3 regions of the Pseudarthrobacter adonitolis genome follow, and region 2 is predicted to be linked to each of the others. Evidence: riboswitches for the same ligand, from Rfam matches in the RefSeq annotation. Region 2 holds a riboswitch; each other region holds the start of a gene.

Region 1 (3,114 bases), on a different contig from region 2:
TGCTGGGGCTGTTTCTGCTCCTGGCAGCGATCGGCCTGCAGCTGCGCACCTGGTGGGTGTGGCCGGTGCTGCTGGGGGCCTGGATTTTCCAGCTGCTGACGGTGCCCGTTTCCGCACATATGGTGGGCCGCTCCGGCTACCGCACCAAACACCTGCACCGCGAGCTGCTCAGCTCCGATGAACTTGAAGCCGTGGTTCAGAAGGCGGCGCAATCCGCCCGGGACGAGTCAGCCCGGGATGAAGCATCCGACGGCGACCGCCGGGACTGAGCGTCACTCGCCGCACGCCCCACGTGAGTTATTGTCCAGATAACACGGCGTCACGGCCGATTAGAGGCAGTTATCTGGACAAAAACTCAGCGGTTGCTGGTGGTGGGCTTAGACGATGTCCTGGGACTTGGCGAAGCGCACGATGGCCCGCTGCGTGCCGCGGTTGGCGAGAACCTGGATGATGGTGCTGACCGAGGCTGAAATGAGCGCGAAGGTGAGCGCCGAGCGGAGGCTCGTGGGGGTGTCTTCGTCTCTGCCGGTGGGTGCTTTCCTGCCGGTGGACTTTTCCCATACGGTGTTGACCATCTTGGTGCCGACGAATCCGGCGCCGAGGCTGATTGCAGTGCCGAGCAGCTTGATGAACAGGTTCATTCGTTGAACTCCTTGTGAGCGGATCCGGGACTGTCTTTAGCCTAACCCGGCTGCATGGACTCCAGAATCTCCCGCAGGGCTTCCACCACGAGATCGTGGTCCTGCTGCTGGGGCAGGCCCGAAACCGTCACCGTGGCCACGGCTCCCACGCCGGCGACGTACACCGGGAAGCAGCCGCCGTGCGGGGCGTAGGTGGACTCGTCGAACCAGCCGTGGTCCTCGATCCGGCCGCCGTGCAGCCTGCCGCGGAGGCCCACTAGCAGCGACGGGATCTCATACCTGGCGGCGGTGCGTTGCTTCGCCCGGATCCAGCGCTCGTTGTCCGGGGTGGCGCCGTCCAGGGCAACGTGGAAGAGCACCTGCTCGCCCTTGGTGATGTCGATCGGGATGGGCAGCCGGCGCGATTTGCCCAGCTCCACCAGGAGCAGCCCGAGGTTGAGGGAGTCGTCCTTGCTGAAATGCGGAAACTGCAGCTCGTTGATCTCGGCTTCGACCCGGGCAATCAGGGCCTCAAGCAGCCCCGCCGGCTGGGGCACCGTCGAATCGGGATTGAACGCAGTCACAGTCGGGTTGTTGGCAGTCATGGCCCACAATCTACCCCGCCCGCGGTGTAAACTGGATCACGCCCATCAGGGCAGATTTATTACGACAGGGGAGCGCCGCCGTCGGACATCACTGGCATTGCCAGGGAACCGCAGGTGGGCGCTGAGAGTGCGGACAGCCGCAGACCCTCGAACCTGATCCGGTTAGTACCGGCGCAAGGGAGTCGAGTTCTCGAAGTGTCCGGTATCGGCGGCAGCGCCGCACGCCGGGGCACTTTCCCCTCCTGTTCCTCAGGAGGACCGAATGACAACTGCATCAATCAAAAAAACCGGCAATACTTGGCGCGTAGTGGACATTGTGGTGGCGGCGCTCATCGCGATCACCGGCGGCGTCATCTTCTGGGCCTGGTCCCAGGGCGCCGGAATCGTTTCCGCCCCCATGAACGCGGTTTACCCCCCGCTGACCGGCTTGATCGCCGGCGGTTGGATGATCCCGGCTGTGCTGGGCATGCTCATCATCCGCAAGCCCGGCGCGGCGCTCTTCTGCGAAACCGTGGCCGCCACCGGCGAACTCATCATGGGCTCCCAGTACGGCGCCACCGTGCTGATCTCCGGGCTCCTTCAGGGCCTCGGCGCCGAGCTGGTGTTCTTCCTCCTGGTGTACGGCAACTTCCGGTTCAAGTCCTTCCTGCACCAGAAGTACAACCTCATCGCCGCACTGCTGGCCGGTGCCGGGGCGGGTCTCTTCTGCGGCCTGAATGACTCCTTCATGCCCTGGGGCTGGAACATCGCGTACGAACCCGGTGACAAGCTCGCCTACATCCTGTTCTGCACCCTTTCGGGTGCGGTCATCGCCGGGGCGCTGTCCTGGGTCGCCACCCGCGGCCTCGCCAAGACTGGTGTGCTGAGCTCCTTCGCATCGCGGAAGGCAGCTTCGGAGCCTGCGTTCAACTAATGACCGCTTCCGACGCCGGTGCCGCGGCAGGGGTGCGCCCCGCCGCGGTGTCCGCCCGTGGCTGGGGCTGGCGGCATGCCGGGCGTTCCGCCCCCGCCGTCCACGGGCTCGACCTTGATATCGCTCCGGGCGAGCGGGTGCTGCTGCTGGGCCCGTCGGGGGCGGGCAAGTCAACGCTGCTGCATGCGCTCGCGGGGGTGCTGGGTGATGAAGGGGACGACGCCGACGAGACCGGTTCGCTGCTGATCGACGGCGTGGTGCCCCGCGGGCAGCGCGGCCGCTCGGGCCTGATGCAGCAGGACCCCGAAACGCAGGTGGTTCTTTCGCGGCTGGGTGACGACGTCGCCTTCGGCGCCGAAAACCTCGCCGTTCCCCGGGACGAGATCTGGCGGCGCGTCCATGAAGCGCTCGACGACGTCGGGTTGCGGAGTGCGGGTGGTGGCGCTGGTTTGGGTGGCGCTGGTTTGAACGCAGACGGCGGGCCAGGTGCCGCCGGGCTCCCGCTGGACCACCCGACGTCGGCCCTTTCCGGGGGGCAGAAGCAGCGCCTGGCGCTGGCCGGGATCCTCGCGATGCGGCCCGGGCTGATCCTGCTGGACGAGCCCACCGCAAACCTCGATCCCGCCGGTGTGATGGAAGTCAGGGACGCCGTGGGCCGCTGCCTGGACAAAACCGGTGCCACGCTGGTGGTGGTGGAACACCGCGTGTCCGTCTGGAAAGACCTGGTGGACCGGGTTGTGGTGCTGCAGCCGGGCTCGGCAGCGGGCTCCGCAGGAAGTTCCGCCGCTACTTCCGCAGTCCTGCTGGACGGACCGCCGGACCAGGTGCTCGCGGAGGCACGGGACATGCTGATCGGCGCGGGCGTCTGGGTGCCGGGCTATGTCCCGGCAACCCGCCGCCGCGCGTCCACAGGCTCCGGTGACCTGCTGCTGGCCGCCGAGGACCTAGCCGTCTCCCGCGAGCGTCCGCGGCGCCG
Region 2 (3,114 bases):
GGCGTAAAGCACCCGGTAGCCAGTGCCCGCGCGCTCGATGAACAGCGCCTGGTCCAGGTCAGTGGATGATGCCGGATCGATGGTGAGGAAGTCCACGTCCGTCAGGTCAGCGCCCGGCAACTCGTGTGCGGCCACTGCCGCCTCCGCGTCCCGGACCGCCTCCGCCGGGTAGGGTCCCGGCAGTTCCAGCTCGGTCCGCAGGGCGCTCAGCGCCGCCGCGAGGTCGTTGGTCTGCTCGTGGACATTGGGGGCCAACCGATGATGTGACACGAAAGTCAGGTTAGCCCGATTTCCACGGATCGTGCACGCCCGCCGCCCGCCACGCGGGGATTGTCAGGATGCGCCCGCGTCCAGGGCCGCCAGGAGTGCCGCGGCGGCCGCTGCGGGATCGGAGGCTTCGGTAATGGCACGCACCACAACAATCCTGCCGGCACCGGCGTCCACCACCTGTTCTACGTTGCCGAGATCGATGCCTCCGATGGCAAACCAGGGCAGCGTGGCTTGTGTGCCACCGGCAGCGCGGACTGCTTCGGCCGCGTACCGCACCAGGTCAAGGCCGACGGCGGCCCGGCCGGGTTTGGTGGGAGTGGCCCAGACCGGTCCGACGCAGAAGTAGTCCAGGCCGCCTTGGGCAGTCAGCCCACCGGACAGCCGGATGGCGCCTTCGATCTGTTCGGCGGTGTGCGTGGAAAGCCCGATGGCTGTGCGCCCGCCCAGGAGCGTGCGGGCGGAAGCAACCGGCAGGTCCTTCTGCCCGATGTGGAAGACAGGGGCGCCGGACAGCATCGCGATATCGGCACGGTCATTGACTGCCCACAGCTTTCCGTGGCGTTCGGCCGCTGCCTGAAGCACGGCCAGCAACTCCAGTTCCTCGGCCGCCTCGATCGCCTTGTCGCGGAGCTGGATGATGTCGACGCCGCCGGCAAAAGCCGCGTCCACAAACTCGCCAAAGTCCCCGCGGTCCCGGCGCGCTTCGGTGCACAGGTACAGCCTGGCGCTGTGCGGGAGGCCGGTGCCTATGCCGCCAGCGGGGTCTGTTCCGGTCAAAGATGCGGGGGTGGAAGAGCTGGCGGAGGACGTGCCTGCAGCGGCGATGGATTGCGAGTTCATGGAAACCAGCCTAATTCCCCTAAACTGGGCGGGTACTGCGGGAGCCCGTTGCAGCCGTCACAAAGCGGCCGGGCTGAGAGGGCGTCAGAGCCGACCGCTTGACCTGATCCGGCTAGTACCGGCGTAGGGAAGGAACCACGTGCCCCCTGCAATAAGCAGCCCACCTGAGACTGCATCAGCCGGCCCGGCCGCAGTCCTGCACGCCGACGTGGCAGTCATCGGCGGCGGAGTCATCGGCCACGCCATAGCCTGGGCGGCTCGGCGATCCGGCCGTTCCGTGGTGCTGATCGATGACGCGCCCGGGAACGGCGCCAGCTGGGCAGCCGCTGGCATGCTTGCTCCTGTGAGCGAGCTGCATTACCAGGAGGAAGACCTCCTTGAGCTGATGCTTGCATCCTCCGGCCTGTGGCCTGCGTTCGCGGCAGACCTCGCACTGGCCGGGGCTGGAGATACCGGATATCTGACGACGCCGACCCTCGCCATCGGCGCGGACGCTGCGGACCGCCGGGCGCTGATGGACCTTCGGGCCGTGCAGCAGGCCAGCGGCCTGGTGGTGGAACCCCTGACTGTCCGTGTGGCCAGGACGAGGGAATCCCTGCTCAGCCCGGCCATATCCTGCGCCCTGGACATCCCCGCAGACCACCAGGTGGATCCACGGAAACTGTTGGCGTGCCTCCAGGAAGTCCTGGCCGTCCACGAACCGGGAGCAGGAACCGCCGTGGCAGGTGCCCGCCGGGGATTCGCCGTTGACCAAAGGGCCGCTGCCCTTCTCTGGGAGGACGGCCGCGTCAGCGGCGTGAAGCTCGCCCACGGCGGAAGTGTCCAGGCCGGGGAGACCATCGTGGCCAACGGATTGCAGGCGGCGTCGCTGGATGGCCTGCCGGTTGGACTGCACCTGCCGCTACGGCCCGTCTACGGTGACATTCTTCGACTGGCTGTTCCGCAGCACCTGCGCCCGCTCCTCACCTCGACGGTCCGCGGGATGGTCCATGGCGTGCCCGTCTACATCGTTCCCCGGCAGGACGGCACGGTGGTGATCGGGGCAACGCAGCGAGAGGACGCGCTCGCCGGTTCAGGCGACGACGCTGCTGTCTCGGCCGGTGGCGTCTACCAGTTGCTGCGTGACGCCCAGGTCCTGGTGCCGGCCGTCTCGGAGCTTGAACTCCTGGAATGCACAGCACGGGCAAGACCGGCGACCCCGGACAACGCACCTCTCCTCGGCCGCGTACCGGTGTCCGCACCAAGCACAGGGAACACGGGGATCATTGCCGGGCTCATTGTTGCCACCGGGTTTTTCCGCCACGGAGTGCTGCTTGCTCCGGCGGCGGCGGCCATCTGCCGGGACCTGCTGGACGGCCGGACGGACCCGCGATGGGGGGCGCTCAGTCCGGCCCGCTTTTCAGGAAAGCACCACATAGCCGGCACACAGTCCCCGCGAAAGGACATCAGCAGCACGAAGGACCTCGACCCACAGAAGGAATCAGCATGAACATCACCCTCAACGGCTCGCGCCATTCCGTGGCGGATGACGCCTCCATCACCACCCTCATCAGCCAGATCACGGGCCGCCTGCTCGCAGCCAACGGCCAGGCGACAGACGGGCAGAAAATCGGCGTCGCCGTCGCCCATAACTCCGAAGTAGTACCCCGCAGCCAGTGGTTCGTCACGGCCCTCGCCGAAGGTGACGACGTCGAACTGGTCACCGCAGTCCAGGGAGGCTGACACCATGACAGTAACCAGCAACATCAGCACACAAAACCGTCCCGTGGCCGCAGACAGGCTGGTCATCGACGGCGTCGAGCTCGGCTCCCGCCTCATCATGGGCACGGGTGGCGCGCCGAGCCTCGACGGGCTGGGCGCCGCCCTGCTGGCGTCCGGAACCGAACTGACCACGGTGGCCATGCGGCGCTATTCGCCCGCTGAATCGGGGTCCCTTTTCCAGCTCCTGGTGGACCACGGGATCCGGATCCTGCCCAACACCGCAGGCTGCTTCACCGCCCGGGA
Region 3 (3,114 bases), on a different contig from region 2:
CCGTGACGTCTTCAACGAGGACTTCTCCAAGCTGATCGTCTCCGGTGAAGAGGCTTGGGACACCATCGAGGCCTACGTCACCTACGTTGCCCCGGACCTCGTGGGCCGCCTGGAAAAGTGGACCAAGGACCAGGACATCTTCGCTGCGTGGCGGATCGATGAGCAGATCCACAAGGCCCTGGAACGCAAGGTCTTCCTGCCCTCGGGCGGTTCGCTGGTCATCGACCGCACCGAAGCCATGACCGTGGTGGACGTCAACACCGGCAAGTTCACCGGCAGCGGCGGCAACCTCGAGGAGACCGTCACCAAGAACAACCTCGAGGCAGCTGAAGAAGTGGTCCGGCAGCTCCGGCTCCGCGACATCGGCGGCATCATCGTTATCGACTTCATCGACATGGTCCTCGAATCCAACCGCGACCTGGTCCTGCGCCGCATGGTGGAGTGCTTAGGCCGCGACCGGACAAAGCACCAGGTGGCCGAAGTGACCTCGCTGGGCCTTGTGCAGATGACGCGCAAGCGCATGGGCACCGGGCTCCTGGAAGTCTTCGGGGAGCAGTGTGAAACCTGTGCAGGCCGCGGAATCGTCACCCACGACGACCCCGTGGAGCACCGCCGCGCCAACACCGTAGCCGCAGAGCACCACGTGCAGCGTGCGGATCACCGCCCGGACAGCCAGCGCACGGACAGCCAGCGCACGGACAGCCAGCGCACGGACAGCCAGCGCCCGGACAGCCAGCCGGGTGGCCGCACTGACCGGAAGCGCCGCCGCGGACGGGGCGGCCAGCCGCTGGAAACGGCGCCGGCAGCTCCGATGCAGATCCATACGGTCCACCCGGAACCCAGTGATGCCGAACGCCATGCCAAGGCTGAGGCCACGCGGGCAGCGCTTGCGAACATTGCGGCCGCAGCCCACGCTGCGCACATGCACGACGACGAAGTGGCTCACGCATCAGCTGCCGCGGGCCAGACTCCCGCTGCGCCGGTGCCGGCTCCGGCTGAGCGGTCCGAGACGGACTCCAACGGCCGCCCGGCCGCTGTACTGACGTTTGGCGGCGAGCAGGTGGTGCTGCCGTTCGTGCAGCACCACGAGGACCAGCCGCACGCACCTGCCCTGACACTTGACCGCCTCGCAGAGGCCTTCGCCCACCTTGGCGAGCCGGCCCCTGTAGCGGAAAGCACGCCGGCGGCAGCCCGGGCAACTGAAAGCCAGCCGGCCGAACCTGTCCGTCATCAGCAGCCCGCTGTGGCGGAGAAGGACTACTCCGACCACACCAAGCAGCCCCCCGCCCGCCGACCCCGTCGGAACCGGAGTGCCAGCCGTGCCCAGGGCGCAGCCAACGCCACGTCCGTGGAGCATCACGCAGCCGCTCCGGCGGCTGCCGCCGGACACACCCACGCCGCCAAGGCCCCGGAGTCCGTCAAGGCTCCCGTGGCTGACAAGCCGGCGGCCACCAACGCGCCCATCATCCTGGGCGTAGGGGTTCCGGCCTCGGAGCTCTGACCAAACAGTAGGGCAAGCCACTACAACGGCGCCCGGACGTGTCTGTGAATCACAGGCTGCGTCCGGGCGTCCGGCGTTAAGTCCTGAGGAACGCTAGGCTGGTGACTGACACGGGGTGCCGCGCAGAGAGCCGGCTGAGATCCACACCCGTTGAACCTGTCCGGTTAGCACCGGCGAAGGGATGTCCTCCTTTGGCTTCAACTTCTGTCCTTCCTCCTGCAACACCCCTGACTACGGCAACCCCCGCTGGGCTCCGGCCCGCACCAGGCCGCTCTTCTGCGGTCAAGGTGCTGCGTGACGTTCCGCGGGTGCTGTCCATTGCCGGATCGGACCCGTCAGGTGGCGCAGGCGTCCAGGCCGACCTCAAAAGCATTGCGGCGCTTGGCGGCTACGGGATGGCGGCCATCACCGCCCTGACGGTCCAAAACACACAGGGGGTCCAGGCGGTTCACGTCCCGCCGGCGTCCTTCCTGCGCCAGCAGCTCGATGCCATCAGCGACGACATCACCATCGACGCGGTCAAGATCGGCATGTTGGGCGACGCTGCGGTGATTGGCGTGGTCCGGGACTGGCTGGAAAAGGTGCGTCCCGCCGTCGTCGTTCTTGATCCGGTGATGGTGGCCACGAGCGGAGACCGGCTGCTGCAGGAGTCTGCCGAGGCGGCCCTGAGGGGGCTGCTCCCGCTCGCGGACCTGATCACCCCCAACCTGGCCGAATTGGCCATCCTGGTGGGGGAGCCGCAGGCGCGGGACTGGCTTGATGCGCTCGGGCAAGGGGAGCAATTGTCCGCCGCGACCGGTGCCACCGTCCTGGTCAAGGGCGGCCATCTCGACGGCGGTGCGTGCCCGGATGCCCTGGTCAACACCACTGGGCTGCTCACCCAGGAGGTGGTGGAAGTGAGCGGGGACAGGATTCCCACCCGCAACAGCCACGGCACCGGCTGCTCGCTGTCGTCGGCCATGGCTACGGCTCAGGCAAGGCTGGGGGACTGGGAGGCCGCACTGCGGAAGGTTAAGCCATGGCTGGTTGGTGCGCTGCAGACCTCTGCCCAGCTGGAGGTGGGCGGAGGCAACGGCCCAATCAACCACTTCCACCACATGCAGCGGGTTCCGGCAGTCGGCGAATTTGCACACACGCTGCGTCGGGCGTCGGAGCCGGATCTTGAGGCCATCTATGGGCTGGATTTCATTCGCGACCTGGGGGCCGGCACGTTGGCTGAGGAACAGTTCGCCTATTACCTCGCTCAGGACGCCATCTATCTCAACGGCTATTCGCGTGTCCTTGCCCGGGCCAGTGCGCTGGCGCCCACGGAAGCCGCGCAGCTGTTCTGGGCAAAGTCGGCCCAGCAATGCCTTGAGGTCGAATCCGAACTGCACCGCACGTGGCTGAGCACCAGAGCAGTGGAATCCGCCCTTGGACCTGTCACCAAGTCCTACGTGGACCACCTGCTGGCGGCCTCGGCATCCGGAAGCTACGCGGTCCTCGTGGCGGCGGTGCTGCCGTGCTTCTGGTTGTACGCCGACGTGGGACAGACCCTCCACGCGGAGTTCCTGGCTGCCGGTGCCCCTGCAGCGCACCCTTACGCCGACTGGCTGCGGGCCTATGCTGACGAG

The links. Region 2 has a riboswitch for thiamine pyrophosphate ahead of thiO (glycine oxidase ThiO). Riboswitches for the same ligand answer to the same signal wherever they lie in the genome.
Region 1: linked by a shared signal. The riboswitch ahead of ACZYZ4_RS17785 (ECF transporter S component) and the one ahead of thiO (glycine oxidase ThiO) in region 2 are both predicted to bind thiamine pyrophosphate.
Region 3: linked by a shared signal. The riboswitch ahead of thiD (bifunctional hydroxymethylpyrimidine kinase/phosphomethylpyrimidine kinase) and the one ahead of thiO (glycine oxidase ThiO) in region 2 are both predicted to bind thiamine pyrophosphate.

The regions. Positions count from the first base shown of each region.
Region 1 is NZ_JBVAYW010000027.1:19,581-22,694, reverse strand. Features, by position in the region: gene mnhG (monovalent cation/H(+) antiporter subunit G) at 1-269, shown strand, start outside; gene ACZYZ4_RS17795 (DUF4235 domain-containing protein) at 378-641, opposite strand; gene ACZYZ4_RS17790 (heme-degrading domain-containing protein) at 683-1,225, opposite strand; TPP riboswitch at 1,282-1,423, shown strand; gene ACZYZ4_RS17785 (ECF transporter S component) at 1,488-2,138, shown strand; gene ACZYZ4_RS17780 (ABC transporter ATP-binding protein) at 2,138-3,114, shown strand, end outside.
Region 2 is NZ_JBVAYW010000001.1:409,266-412,379, forward strand. Features, by position in the region: gene ACZYZ4_RS02055 (RNB domain-containing ribonuclease) at 1-270, opposite strand, end outside; gene thiE (thiamine phosphate synthase) at 334-1,110, opposite strand; TPP riboswitch at 1,138-1,258, shown strand; gene thiO (glycine oxidase ThiO) at 1,250-2,599, shown strand; gene thiS (sulfur carrier protein ThiS) at 2,596-2,832, shown strand; gene ACZYZ4_RS02075 (thiazole synthase) at 2,837-3,114, shown strand, end outside.
Region 3 is NZ_JBVAYW010000002.1:398,010-401,123, reverse strand. Features, by position in the region: gene ACZYZ4_RS04465 (Rne/Rng family ribonuclease) at 1-1,501, shown strand, start outside; TPP riboswitch at 1,603-1,700, shown strand; gene thiD (bifunctional hydroxymethylpyrimidine kinase/phosphomethylpyrimidine kinase) at 1,693-3,114, shown strand, end outside.